DNA from 2 places in the Mycobacterium sp. Dal123C01 genome. Region 2 is predicted to be linked to the other one. Evidence: riboswitches for the same ligand, from Rfam matches in the RefSeq annotation. Region 2 holds a riboswitch; the other holds the start of a gene.
What was found. A riboswitch is a leader RNA that binds a small molecule or an ion and turns the genes downstream of it on or off. The one in region 2 is predicted to bind magnesium.
Positions count from the first base shown of each region.

Region 1: it holds a riboswitch for magnesium, as region 2 does, so the genes downstream of both, ACTXG5_RS05040 (hypothetical protein) here and ACTXG5_RS21330 (Rv1535 family protein) in region 2, are expected to answer to the same signal.

Region 1 is NZ_CP199580.1:1,053,139-1,060,437, forward strand. It holds gene ACTXG5_RS05030 (NADP-dependent oxidoreductase) at 1-49, shown strand, start outside; gene ACTXG5_RS05035 (NRAMP family divalent metal transporter) at 53-1,723, opposite strand; gene ACTXG5_RS05040 (hypothetical protein) at 1,830-2,045, opposite strand; M-box (ykoK) riboswitch at 2,329-2,502, opposite strand; gene ACTXG5_RS05045 (class I SAM-dependent methyltransferase) at 2,639-3,298, shown strand; gene ACTXG5_RS05050 (DUF459 domain-containing protein) at 3,302-5,347, opposite strand; gene ACTXG5_RS05055 (aldehyde dehydrogenase family protein) at 5,546-6,982, opposite strand; gene ACTXG5_RS05060 (thiamine pyrophosphate-binding protein) at 7,011-7,299, opposite strand, start outside.
Region 2 is NZ_CP199580.1:4,543,222-4,550,520, forward strand. It holds gene ileS (isoleucine--tRNA ligase) at 1-3,036, opposite strand, end outside; gene ACTXG5_RS21330 (Rv1535 family protein) at 3,315-3,554, opposite strand; M-box (ykoK) riboswitch at 3,842-4,011, opposite strand; gene ACTXG5_RS21335 (nitronate monooxygenase) at 4,296-5,420, opposite strand; gene ACTXG5_RS21340 (carboxymuconolactone decarboxylase family protein) at 5,460-6,035, opposite strand; gene ACTXG5_RS21345 (amino acid adenylation domain-containing protein) at 6,096-7,299, opposite strand, start outside.

The DNA of each region.
Region 1 (7,299 bases), 2.4 Mb from region 2:
CCGGCACACGCACGGCAAAATTGTTCTGCTGCCCAATGATTCGCCGTAACCGTCAGGCCATGCCGGCCTGAACGATCTTGATCACCACAAATACGACGGCCATGACGAGGTAGCCGCGCAGGATCAAGAGCCCGACCCGACGAATCGGCGACATGGACGGGCGGGCAAGGAAAGCCAGGTCTGGCGTCTGCCAGTTCAGCCGGTCCTGCTGGCCGCGGGCCCGGCGTTGCGCGTGAGTGAGCGACGGGACCAGCTCCGCCTCGCGGCGCCCGACGTGCCGCCGACCGACGATGATCGCCAGCACGCCGCCCATGCCACCGACCAATGCGCCGGCCGCGAGCCCACCCTCGAGGGTGGCCGTGGACACGGCCGGGAAGAGCGTCGTCGCCGTCAGCGCCAGCGACAGCAACACCAGCGACCACACGATGGCCCACGCAACGATGTTCTGCCGCACGGTGTTTACCCATGGCCCCAGCACCGCCCTGTCATTGCAGAGCAGCACCAGAAACACGGTCGCCGAGGGCAACAGGATGCCGGCAAGCGCCTGCACGCCCTGGGTAACCAGGCCGAGGACGTGATCGGGGCTGAACGCAACCGCGGCCGATACCCCGAGCAGTAACGCGTAGCCGCCGTAAAACCATGGCGCATCGCTGATTTTCCAGTGCAGTGAGTGCCGCTTGCCCATCGCATCACCGATGGCATAGGTGGTGGCCAACCCAATGGCGTTGGCCCCGATCAGCGATCCGTCCAGCAAGATGATCGCGAAAAGCACCGCCACCGTGTTGCCGAGGTGGCGCCCCAGGCCGGAAGCAACCGCCCCCGCGTCGGTGAAGTTGCCGATGTCCGTGGTTCCGGCCAGACCGAACGCGGTCACCGCCATCAGCGCCGTCGCCCCGGCAATGACCACGACGATTCCGACAATCAAATCGGCTCGTGCATAAGGGATCCAGCGTGCTGTGATGCGCTTATCCACCACGTTGGACTGTTGGAAGAACAACTGCCAGGGCGCCACCGTGGTACCCACGATTGCGATGATCAGCAGTAGGACGGTGGCGTCCAGCCCACCCGGGAACTGTGGGATCAGGCCGCTGGCGGCCACTTTCAGACTTGGATGCACCAGCAACACCATCGGGATCATCACGACGTTCACCGCGATCAGCAGGAACATCAGCCCCTCCCAGCGCCGAAACGAGCCACCGGCCACCACGGCGAACAGCAATACGGTGGCGGCGGGGATGGCAACCGCCTTCGGGCAGCCCAAGAATCCCAATGCCAGTGCCACGCCGATGAATTCGGTGACTATCGTGAGGGCGTTCAGGATCAGCAGATCACCGACGCTGAATGCGCCCCAGAACTTTCCGAAGCGCTCGAAAATCAGGCGTGCGTGTCCAACCCGGGTGACCGCGCCCAAGCGCAGCACCATCTCCTGGTTCACGTACAACACCGGGATCAGCAAAGCCAGCGTCCACAACAGGTTCATCCCGTAGTTCTGGCCGGCCTGCGCATAGGTCGCGACGCCGCCGGCGTCGTTGTCACCGACCATCACGATCAACCCGGGACCGGTGATGACCATCAGGGTCCGCAATCGCCGCCACCGGCCGCTGAATGCGCCGGCGTCGTCACGGGCGATGCGGCCGAAGGCTCCGACAATGTCGCCGATGTGCGCAGAATCCAGCGCGGCCGGCCCGGACGCGCCACGCTGTCCGGCGGAAATCGAGGTCATCGGGTTCTCGCTATCTGAAGTTGGGCCATGACGATCGAGTGCTCAACGCCCCCAACGGCGGGCTGCTAACCCGCACCCGCCGCTGGAGACCGGTTGGCGGAACAAATCACCGGTGCTTGCCCACGCTGCCCGGTGACTCGGTCCGCGGCGCGGCCGAGAGCACGGCGATCGGCATCCGCGACACATACACGTTCGCCCGCTCTTGGGCAGTCGGGATGCGCATGGCGCACAGCCTGTTTGTCAGCAGCCGACCTGCACGCAGCATCGACCGTCCGCGCAGCTTTCCAGCGCCGCGAATACGTTGTGCAACAGCAAAAGTCATGATCTTCCCCCTGCAGGAAGTCCGATCGGCCCGTCAGGATGCCGATCGCACCCAGGCATCCACTGCCCTCACCAAACCGCCAATACGGCCGTGGGACAGCGAAATCCAGAAAGATGCGTCAGCAGAAAGAAATGCCGGAACCGGATCGGAACAAGATGGATTTCGGATGGGAACTATCGCCGGGACTCATCTCGCCCTCACCTCCTCACGGCCAGGACACACGCGGGTGTCATCACATCCACCTACGCGGGAGAGGTACGAATGCCGGGCCAACGGCCCGCCTACCGCACCCCTCTCGTTGGAGCTTCGGCACTGCACGGCGTATCTGGAACATCTCCACAAGCCACTTGGGCTCAACCCTTGGGTCCGGGAAGAGCTGTCCTGACCCGGGGCGTCTCTCGACGTTCGGGGTCAGTGGCCTGTATCCGTGCAGACGCCTCACCTACCGAGGTGCTTGCCAATCCATGCTGGCACCGCGACCCGCCCCTCGTCAAACGCCGAGGCAACAATTCCGCACAGCGTGTTCTGACTCACATCGGTGGCTGTGTGGCTGCTGGCACGGCCGCGCGACTCCGAGGCCTACCCTCAGGGGCATGGCCACAACGTTGCAAGACCCTCGCGTCGAGACGCTGCTCGACCGGATGTACGCCGAAACGAAGAACCAGATGTCACAGCTGCGTGAGCGGCATGGTCAGCTCGCTCAACCGATGACCACGGCGGAACGCTCCGAGGCGATGAGCGAGTTCTACATCCCGGTGACTCCGGACGCCGGCCGGTTGCTGTACGCGCTGGTGCGGGCGACCCGTCCGACCACGGTCGTCGAATTCGGAATGTCTTTCGGTATCTCCGCCATTCATCTCGCGGCGGCGGTCCGTGACAACGGCGTCGGGCGTGTGGTGACCACCGAACTCAGCGCGACCAAGATAGCCGCCGCGAAGAAGACGTTCGCCGAGACCGGTTTGGACGACGTGATCACCATCCTCGAAGGAGATGCACTGACCACACTGGAGGGCCTGGACGGGCCGGTCGAATTCGCGCTGCTCGACGGCTGGAAGGACCTCTATCTTCCGGTGATCAAGCTGCTCGAACCCAGCCTTGCCACAGGTGCTTTGGTGGTCGCCGATAACGCCAGTGCGGCCGACATGGCGCCCTATCTCGATCGCGTGCGCAATCCCGCCAACGGATACACCAGCTTCAACTTCCTCGTCCGGGAGAGCGACAGTATGGAAATCAGCTGCCGCACCGACGATTAACGGCTAGCGCAGGGACTCTTCGAGCCACGGCGTCAGCCACTTGACCCCTTCCGGGGTGAGGTGGACGCCGTCACTGCGTACCTTGATGCCATCGACCTTGGCGGTGTAAACGCCGTCCGGACAAAGCTTTTTGTTCAGATCCAGGATCGCGACATTTGGGTGCTGCGCAACCGTCTTGCGCAGCATGGCGTTCCATTGATTGACGCGATCCGGCTGATCCTCCGGATACAAGCGGCCATCCGGCTTCTCACCGCCCCTGCTGTACGGCACGGTGGCAACCACCACTCGAACGCCGCTGGCGCTCGCGATATTCAGCGCCCGTTCCAGTTCGGCATTGAGGTACGCGTCGAAGGTCGGATCACCGATGTGGGTCCACTGACCTTCGTTGACACGATCCACCGTCTCCCAGCGGCCGATGACCAGCAGCGCCACGTCCGGCTGATCCTGACTGATCTGCGTTGACCACCTGCCCGGCCAGGTGTCGCATTCCGATCGCTGATCCAGGGTTTTGCCGATGTACCGATACGGCGTGCCGCGGACCAGGCTGCATCCGATGACGGTGTGGTCGAGGAACGCGTATCCGGGCGTCGGCGGAAGAAAGTGCATCCAGGTCCACCCGATCGAATCACCGAATACCGAAACGGTGAACGGCCGGTTGGGGTTTCGCGGCCCGACCGGGCGACTCCCGCCCGGCGTCGCCGGGGATACCGCAGCGACGGCCGACACACCGGGCGGCAGGCCGGCCTCACGTAAACCGGTCCCGGTCCCGACCGGAATCACCAGCAACGTCACCGCGGCGGCGCTGGCCACGGTCGCGGCGGCCAGCGGCAGCAACGCCACCCGGGCCGGTCGCCAACCTCGGACGGGTTGTTCGATCAGCCACCACGATGCGGCGGCCACGGCCAACGTGAGCCCGCACCGTGCGGCGAACAGCGGGAATCCAGCCCACCCGGTGCGTTCGCCATTGAGCGCCAAAAAGATCGGCCAATGCCACAGGTAGACGCCGTAGGAAATGGTGCCCAGCCACACCAGTGGGGGCGCGGCCAGGATGCGGGCGATCAACCCGCGCTGCTCCAGTGCCACCGGGGCGACCACGAAGACGGCCGCGATGGCCGCCCCGATCAGCAAGCCGCGGTGAAAATCGCCGACACTGCCCGTTGCGTAGTGAGCCGCCGCGGCCAGCCCAGCCACACCGACAACCGGCAGCACGCGGGCGACCCGGCGCCCCCATCGACTCCGGATCATGCACCAGCCGCGGTTCAGCGACTGCCAATCCCGAACCAGCAGAGCCGCTGCCGCCGAGCCGACCAGCAAGGCCTGCGCACGGGTATCGGTCCCGAAGTAGATTCGGTCCCGCGTGGTGTCGGAGACCAAGACGATGGCGGCCGCCGCGGAGGCCAGTGCCCCCAGCGTGGCGATCACGAAGATGGCGAACCGAACCTCGCCGACGGTGGTTCGCATGAAGTAGCGCTTGGCCCGCGCCGCCAGCAGCAGGGTCACCACGATGAGCAGGACCGGCCAGACGAAGTAGTACTGCTCCTCCACGCCGAGCGACCAGGCATGCTGCAGCGGCGACGGCGGCGCGCCCTGCGTGAAATAGTCGGTCTTCTGTGCGACGAAGCGCCAGTTCGCCACCCACAGGAACGCCGCGATCGCGTCGTCGCGTAACCCGGTAAGGGCCTGGGCGGGAAGAAGTTCGCGCGCCGCGCCCACGGCAAGCACCATCAACACCAGAGCCGGCAGCAGTCGGCGGGCCCGGCGAATCCAGAAACCGGTCAGGTCGATGCGTCCGGTGCGCCCGAGCTCGTCCAGCAATAGCGAGGTGATCAGGAATCCGCTGAGCACAAAGAAGACGTCGACGCCGAGGAACCCGCCACTCATGCCGGGGATGCCACCGTGGTCGGCGAGTACCAGGGCCACAGCGACCGCGCGAAGTCCGTCCAGCGCGGGAATGCCGCTGTGTCGCTCCGGTTTATCCCATATCGCCAGCCGGCCGACACGGCGCACCGGGGCAACCCAGCGAGCCCGCCGAGCAGAAGGTGCCGGCACGGGGTCCGTCCCGTCCGGCTCAGTGCTCGCTTTTAGCGCGCCCTGACCACTCTGTTGCCCGGCGCTGTAGTTGCTGCCGATATGTCGTCGCCCCTCCTCTTGATCTCAGCAAGCTTAGAGGCGGGGCCGTGCGATACCGGCGAAGACACGCGACGGTTTTCGCTGTCGGGGATTCCTTTTTCTGCCCGTTGGCTGAAGCTATTTCGCCGCCTTTTCGGGCGCGTAGCCCAACGTGCTCTTGACCTCCAGATACTCGTGGAAGCCGAACTCGCTCCACTCTCGTCCGTTGCCGCTGCGCTTGTAGCCGCCGAACGGCGCGTTCATGTCGAAGGCATGGTTGATCGTCACCCAGCCGGCCCGGATCCTGCGGGCAACCTCGCGAGCCTGGTCGAGGTCGGCTCCCGAAACGAACCCGGCCAGGCCGTATTCGGTGTCATTGGCGATCTCGACGGCATGGTCGATGTCGTCATAGCCGAGGATGCACAGCACCGGCCCGAAGATCTCCTCACGGGCGATCGTCATCTCATTGGTGACATGCGCGAAGACGGTGGGCTTGACGTAGTAACCCGTGTCCAGGCCCGCCGGCCGGCCCGGGCCGCCGGTAACCACGGTCGCGCCCTCGTCGACGCCCTGCTGGATCAGCCGCTGCACCTTGTCGAACTGCGTCTTCGACGCCACCGGCCCGATGGTCGTCCCTGCGTCAGGATGACCCACCGTGACCTTCTCGGCGGCCTCCCGCGCGATGGAGATTGCCTCGGCCATACGGGAATGTGGGACCAGCATGCGCGTCGGCGCGTTACAGCTCTGCCCTGAGTTCGGCATCATGTTGGCCACGCCGGCGCTGACGCCCCGGGCAAAGCCGCTGTCGTCGAGGACGATGTTGGGGCTCTTGCCACCCAGCTCTTGGGTCACTCGCTTCACGGTCGGGGCAGCAAGCTTGGCGACCTCGATCCCGGCGCGGGTGGATCCGGTGAACGACACCATGTCGATGTCGGGGTGGCTGGCCAGGGCCACGCCCACGCCCGCCCCGTCGCCGTTGACCAGGTTGAACACCCCGGCCGGCACGCCTGCCGCATCCAGGATCTCGGCGAAGATGTACGGCGAATACGGTGCCACCTCAGAGGGTTTCAGGATGACGGTGCAGCCGGTCGCCAGCGCCGGGTAGACCTTGACCGCGACCTGGTTGATCGGCCAGTTCCAGGGCGTGATCAAGCCGCAGACACCGATGGGCTCCTTGGCGATCAAGCTCGCCCCTTTTTGTTCCTCAAACGGAAAATTCTTCAGCGCGTCGATCGCCGTGGTCAGGTGGCCGATCCCGAGGAAGACCTGCGGCCCCGCGGCCAGCGCGGTCGGCGCGCCGATTTCCTCCGTGACCGCCTCGGCGAGGTCGTCAGCGCGCTTCTGGTATTCGGCGAGGATGGCCTGCAACAGGTCCAGGCGCTGTTCGCGGGTGGTTTGCGACCAGCCGGCGAAGGCCCGCCGGGCAGCCTTGACCGCCACGTCGACATCGGCCGCGGATCCCAGCGAGATCTTCCCGGAAACCTGCTCGGTTGCCGGGTTCTCCACGTCAAAGGCGTTCGGCCGCAACGGGTCGACCCACTGTCCGTCGATGTAGAACTTCAGGTATTCGCGCATCGGATCGATCCCTTCCTACGGGGGTGCCTCATTGGGTGCCTTCGGCGTACCAGGTACGGAATCGGTCGTACTTGGGCATCTCCTCGGAGTTGGCCTTCGGGTCGATGCACACGTGAACTACACCGACTTTGCCACTGGCGTAGGCGCGAGCGATCGCCGGGCCGATCTCCTCTTCCTTCTCGACGTACTCGCCGTGGCAGCCGAAGCCCTCGGCAACCTTGTCCATCCGGACGTCCTTGCTCCAGTGCACGCCCGGCTGCGGCGACGGCTGTTCGAACGTGCGCTTGTACACGCCGACTTCCAAGCCCCACTGGTGG
Region 2 (7,299 bases):
GTGGGCATGCGCCCACTCCGCGCGTTCGGCCGGCACCGACAGCACCACCCGGATGCGATCGGAAACGTCCAGCCCGGTCGACTTGCGCAACTCCTGCAGCTCGCGGATCCGGTCCTTGGCCCAACCCTCGGCCTCCAGCTCCGGAGTCACCGTGCCGTCCAGCACGACCAGACCGGCTCCCCCGGGCAGCGCGGCGGTGAACTCCGGGTCGGCGGCCACCAGCCGCGAGCTGTACTCCTCGGGTTGCAGCACCGCGGGGCCCGCGGTCAGGGTGCCATCCGGGTTGACGACGCCGTCGCCGGCCTTGACCGCCTTGATGGCGGCTTGCACGTCCTTGCCCAGCCGCGGCCCGGCCACCCGGGCGTTGACGGTGAGCTCAAAGCGGCCGTAGGTGTCGATCGCGTCGGTCAGATCCACGCTCTTGACGTTCAGCTCATCGGCGATCAAGTCGGTGAACGGCGCCAGCTGCTGTGGGTCCTCCACTGCCACAGTAAGTTTCGGTAGCGGTAGCCGCACCCGTAGCTTCTTGGCTTTGCGCAGCGACGACGCTGCCGAGCACACTTCGCGAACCTGATCCATCGCGGCGACCAGGTCGGTGTCCGCGGGCAGCGCGTCGGCTTGCGGCCAGTCGGTCAGGTGTACCGACCGCTCGCCGGTGAGGCCGCGCCAGATGATCTCGGTGGTCAGCGGAAGCAGCGGCGCGGCCAACCGCGAGACGACCTCCAGCACGGTGTGCAGGGTGTCGATGGCGTCGTTGTCTTCCTCCCAGAACCGCGAACGCGACCGTCGCACATACCAATTCGTCAGCGCCTCGGTGAACTGGCGCAGCTGTTCACAGGCTTCGGAGATATCGCAGACGTCCAGCGACTCGGTGAGCTGATCGCGCAGCACCGCCAGCTTGGCCAGAATGTAACGGTCCAGCACGTGCGCCGAATCGGTGCGCCAGGTACCGACTTTGGGCGCATAGAGCGCCAGGAAGCTGTAGGCGTTCCACAACGGCAGCAGCACCTGCCGCACACCTTCGCGGATGCCCTGCTCGGTGACGATCAGGTTGCCGCCGCGCAGGATCGGTGAGGCCATCAGGAACCAGCGCATCGCGTCGGAGCCGTCGCGGTCGAACACCTCGCTGACGTCTGGGTAGTTGCGCAGCGACTTGCTCATCTTCTGACCGTCGGAGCCGAGCACAATCCCATGTGCCACACAGGTTTTGAACGCAGGCCTGTCGAACAACGCGGTGGCCAGCACATGCAGGGTGTAGAACCAGCCTCGCGTCTGCCCGATGTACTCGACGATGAAATCACCGGGATAGTGGGTGTCGAACCAGTCCGCGTTCTCGAACGGGAAATGCACCTGCGCGTACGGCATCGACCCCGAGTCGAACCACACGTCGAGCACATCGGGGATGCGGCGCATCGTGCTGGATCCGGTGGGGTCGTCGGGGTTGGGCCGGGTGAGCTCGTCGATGTAGGGCCGGTGCAAATTGGTGGGCCGCACCCCGAAGTCGCGCTCGAGCTCGTCGAGGCTGCCGTAGACGTCGATGCGCGGGTAGGCCGGGTCGTCGGATTTCCATACCGGAATCGGGGTGCCCCAGTAGCGATTTCGCGAGATCGACCAGTCGCGGGCGCCCTGCAGCCACTTGCCGAACTGGCCGTCCTTCACGTGTTCTGGGTACCAGGTGATCTGCTGGTTCAGTTCCACCATGCGATCCCGGAATGCGGTGACGGTGACGAACCACGACGAAACCGCGCGGTAGATCAGCGGATTGCGGCATCGCCAGCAGTGCGGGTAGGGGTGCTCGTAGGTTTCGTGACGGACCAATACCGGCTGGTTCACCGCCGCCGGCCCGCTCTGGTTCTTCAGGTCGCGGATGATCTGCGCGTTGGCGTCAAAGACGTGCTGCCGCTGGTAATCCGGGACGGTGGCGTCGAAGCGGCCCTTGGAATCCACCGGAGTCACCGGCACGATGCCCACCTTGTCGGTGGTCGCCATGTCGTCCTCGCCGTAGGCCGGCGCCATGTGCACGATCCCGGTGCCGTCGTCGGTGGTCACAAAGTCGCCCGGCAGCACCTGAAACGCGTTGGCCCTCCCCTCTTCTGGGTCCATGAAATACGGGAACGGCGGCAGGTAGCGGGTTCCCAGCAGATCGGCACCCAGATAGGAGCCGAGTATTTCGGGCGCCCCTCCTTCTTCGAAGCCAAATTCGCGGGCATAGGTGGCCAGCCGGGCCTCGGCCAGCACGAAACGCCGATCGCCCGCCTCGATCTGCACGTAGATCACGTCCGGGTTGACGGCAACGGCCAGGTTCGACGGCAGGGTCCACGGCGTCGTCGTCCACACCAACAGGTAGGCACCGTCCAGCTCGCCGCCGGCCACCCGGAAACCCACCGTGACGGCCGGGTCCTGGCGGCTCCGATAGACGTCGTCGTCCATCCGCAATTCGTGGTTGGACAACGGGGTTTCGTCGCGCCAGCAGTACGGCAACACCCGGTAGCCCTCGTAGGCCAGGTCCTTGTCCCACAGCTGCTTGAACGCCCAGATCACCGACTCCATATAGGGCAGATCGAGCGTCTTGTAGTCATTGTCGAAGTCGACCCAGCGTGCCTGCCGGGTGACATACGCCTGCCATTCGTCGGTGTAGCGCAACACCGATTCCCGACAGGCTTCGTTGAACGCGGCGATGCCCATGTCGTCGATCTGGGACTTGTCAGTGATGCCCAGTTGGCGTTCGACTTCGAGTTCAGCGGGCAGCCCGTGGGTATCCCAGCCGAAGCGGCGGTCCACCTTGTAGCCGCGCATCGTGCGGTACCTCGGGACAATGTCTTTCACGTAGCCGGTAAGCAGGTGCCCATAGTGCGGGAGCCCGTTGGCGAAGGGGGGCCCGTCGTAGAACACGTACTCTTCGGCGGCGTCGCGGTTGGCGATGCTTGCCCGGAAGGTGTCGTCGCGGGCCCAGTAGTCGAGAACCTCGAGCTCCAGCGCCGGGAAGTCGGGTGCCCCCGACTTCGGATAAGCCCTGGCGTCAGCGTTTTCGGTCACGGTGCGCGTCGTCTCCTGCGTGCCTACGTAAGGCCGGGACGACGACGCGCTACCTGCGCGAGCACCGCGGTACCACCCCGCTTGCCGCGCTCACGCGCGACCGCTCGATTGTGGCTGTGACGGGCCTACCCGTTCGGGTCTACTGGGCCCATGCGGGCTGTTCTTCCGAAGGCTCCCCGGTGATGGCCGGATCGATGCCGTTAGGAAGATTCTACGGACCGCCGCAAATCAATCACCGCCGGCTCCAAAGGGCCATCCGCCTGGGCACATCCATCGGATCAAGCCCGGACTTCAAGCAGCCCAACACGCAACAGGGCCGCGTATGCGTGACGCACGGGAACGGTCAGCAGCAGTGCGATCCCGTCCACCATCGGGTCGTGGCCGATGAAGGGCAGGGCGTCAGCGCGCCGCGTGACGTTCTTGGGCGCGGGGGGCTGGGCGGGGGTCGTGTCGCGCACTACGTGCAGGTTGCGGGCGGGCGCTACGGCACCTACTTCGTCGAACAGTGCTGCGGTCATGATCGTCTCCCAACGGAATTGCAGACGGGTACTGAGTGGACTGAGGTGTCCGTCCCGTGGTAGTTCCGATCCGAGAACGCTTGAGCGGTAAGTCGATTCGCGTTGCGGCGACTCAGCTGGGGGCGTCGTGGCGGCGGCCGGATCGGGACGGAACGGAGCCCGGATTTCGCTCCGGACTGTCACTGGAACTCATGCGTCCCTCACCTCCTCTACGGCCACGACGCGTGCGGTTACCCGCGCCTACTGCGTGCACAAGAAGAAGCACAGAACCCGACGATCGTCGGAAATCCGCACCCCTCTCGTCAGAGCTTTGGCACCACACGACGTGTCCGGAACTCCGGAAGCCACTTTGGCTCAACCCTTAAGCCGGGAGGAGCTGTCCTAACCCGGGGCGTCTTTCGACGTTGGGGGTCAGTGGCCTGTATTCGTGTAGCCGCCTCACCTAACGAGGTGCTGCAGCAATACTCCATGAGCGGCCCACCCGCGGTCAATGTGATCTGGGCGGTGTTGCGCATCCTTTATGCATTCATTACGTGCCTTCACAGCCGTCGGCCAGCTTCGATGCCGCTGACCTGCGTAAATGCGGCGGGCCGGTAAGACGCCGTCAGTGTGCGATCCGGGCTTTGAGTGTGCATCCACGGCGGGATTTCGGCGGTTTTGCCGCCCTCAGCGCACACTCAACGCCCGGAAGCTACATCCGTTCGTGAGCGTGCCGCGGGTGCGGCGGGCCGGCCCGGGTCGTCAGTTGTCGGCTAAGTTCTCCAGCCGCGTCATGGTGTCGACGAACTCCTCGACCATGTCGAGCACGACCGCACGGGTCGGACGGACCCGGTCGAGCGAACCGACCACCTGGCCGACGAAATAGGTTGCCAGCTCACGCGCCTTGGCGCCGGGATGAGCGGCCGCTTGGTTGATGCGTATCTGCGGTTCAGTGACCAGGGTGGTCTGCAACGGCATACCGAGCGGGCTGGGGTTTTCGGGCCGTTCCCATTCATCGGTCCAGGCGGTTCGGAGCATTCGTGCCGGCTTGCCCGTCATCGACCGCGACCGCACGGTGTCCGAGGAACTGGCGGCCAGGAACTTCTGCTTGACGACCGGATCTGTCTCGGCTTCCTCGGTGGTCAACCAGACCGAGCCACACCACACCCCCTCGGCGCCCAGCGCGAGGGCCGCTGCGATCTGGCGACCGCGGGCGATCCCGCCCGCCGCCACTACCGGAACCGGCGCGACCGCATCGACAACTTCGGGAACCAGGACCATCGTCGCCACCTCGCCGGTGTGGCCCCCTGCTTCGGTGCCCTGCGCGACGATCAGGTCGACACCGGCCGCGGCATGCCGCCGCGCGTGCTGGGTGGTGCCCGCCAGCGCGGCCACCAACACGTCGTGACTGTGCGCGCGTTCGACGAGGTCGGGCGGCGGGGGCCCGAGCGCGCTGGCGATCAACCGGATGTCATGGGCAAAGGCCACTTCCAGTAGCGGCTCATAGCCCTTGGGCGAGATGTTGAGGCCACCGCCGGACGCCCGGGGCGGTTGGGCCGGCGCCGTGATGTCATAGCGGGCGAGTATGTCTTCGACGAACGCGCGGTGCTCCTCCGGGAGCAATTCCCTGACCTGCTTCGCGTCGATTCCGCCCGTGTCGGCGCCGACGTATTTGGGCGGTAACAGCAGATCGACCCCATAGGGCTTGCCCCCGGTCTGCTCCTCGATCCAGGTCAGCTCGTTCTGCAGCCGTTGCGGGCTATGCGCGACGGCGCCCAGGACTCCGAATCCGCCCGCGTTGGTAACCGCGGCGACGACATCGCGGCAGTGGCTGAAGGCGCATATCGGGAACTCCACACCGAGCATCTCGGCGACTCTGGTCCGCATTTCACGACGCTATGAGTTATCGATTGATATGGCAATCAGCTAGTCACCCGTCGCGGGTGAACGCCCGTCGGGCGGCCAACCTGCCACGCCGTCCTCCAACGGAACATCGAGGCTCTGCAGAATCGATGCGACCATCCGCCACGCGCTGATGGCGGTGACGAGCTCAACGAGAACTGTTTTGTCGCTGTGCAATTCGCGTTCGCAGGCGGCCCAGCTCTCGGCGCTGACCGAACCGTCGCGCACCACGTCGTCGGTGGCCGCTAGCACCGCGCGCTCGGTGGGCCCGAAGCCGTCGTGCCGTTGCCACTCGCGTACGCCGAGCAGGTCGTCGGCGGTCACGCCCAATCGGGTGGCGACGCGCCAGTGCTGCGTCCATTCGTATTCGCATGCGGTGACCCAGCCGATCCGCATGATCACCAGCTCCCGTAACCGTGCGTCGAGACAGCCGTGCCACAGCATGGTGGCGAGCAGGTCGTTGACCGCACGCGCCAGCGATGGATGGTTCAGGAGCACCTGAAAGATGCTGAGTTCGGCCATGTAGTCGGGTACGGCGGCCTCGTCGGCGGCGGCTTTGGCCTCGGCGAGCGGCAGTCTGGGCACGCGGGCTGTTGTCATCGTGTGAGCACTCCGGTGTACTGGCGGAACGCCTCTGCGTTCACCGGTAATCGTAGTCAGCTAGAGCAGTCCCACCAGTTGCAAATCGGTGATGTACTTGATGATGACCGCCGCCGAGATGTGCGGGATGTCGTTGTCCGGGCCAATTTTCGCTTCCTGCACCGCGGCATGGAATCGGTCGGTCGGCGCGAACGACCCGCGGGTCGGCTCCAGGGGCTGTATTTGGTCGGGATTGTGCAACATCAACTGCAGCATCTGTAGCACCGAGTGCTGACGCTGCCGATCCGGCAGCGCACGCAGGCCGGCCTCGAACTGCCGCACCCACTCCCCGAAGTCATCGATGCGCTGGATCGGATAACCGGCCTCGATCAGCCAATCGACGTACGTGTCGATTCCGATGCCGTCGTCGTGCGGGTTCATCACGTGATAGGTCTCAAACCCGTCGACCACTTGGGCGCCCAGGGTGGCGATCGACTCGGCGACGAATTCGACGGGCAGGCCATCGAAGTGCGCGCGTTGCCGGTTGCCGTTGGCGTCACGCTGGTAGAACGAACCGGGCGCGACGCCGGTGGCCACCAGGCTCAGAATCATCCGGGTCACCACATCCGTCACGTTGAACTGGCCCGCGTAGCTGGTGTCGGACAGAATCATGTCGCTGCGGAACACCGAAACCGGAAGCCCGAACATCTCATTGGCCTCCCGCAGCAGCACCTCACCCGCCCACTTGCTGTTTCCGTAGCCGTTGGCGTAGCTGCCGTCAAGGATGCGAGTAGGACTGACGACCCGGATGTCAGCGTCCTCGGTGAACAGCGACGGCTCGATCTGGCGACCAAGGTCGGACGTCGACACGAACGCGTACGGCTTGACCCTCGTGGTCAGCGCGAACCGGATCAGCTCGGCGGTACCGACGACGTTGGGCCCGAACAGCTCACGGTAGGGCAGCACACCGTTGACCACCGCGGCCGAGTCGACGATCAGATCGACGCTATCGGCCAGCCGCTGCCAGGTCTGCTCGTCCAGGCCCAGGTTGGCTTCGCCCTTATCGCCGGCGACGACCTCGAGATGATCGGCGGCCAGCTGGTGGAAGTGCTCCAGCAGTTCTGGGTCGCCGCTGTCGAAGGTCTTCTCCAGCCGGCGCCATGCCTCCTGATCGGAGCTGGCTCGCACCAGGCAGATCAGTTTGCCGTCAACCCGTTTCAGCTGCTTGAGCCACTCCAGGGCCAGGTAACGCCCGAGGAAACCGGTCGCCCCGGTCAACAGCACC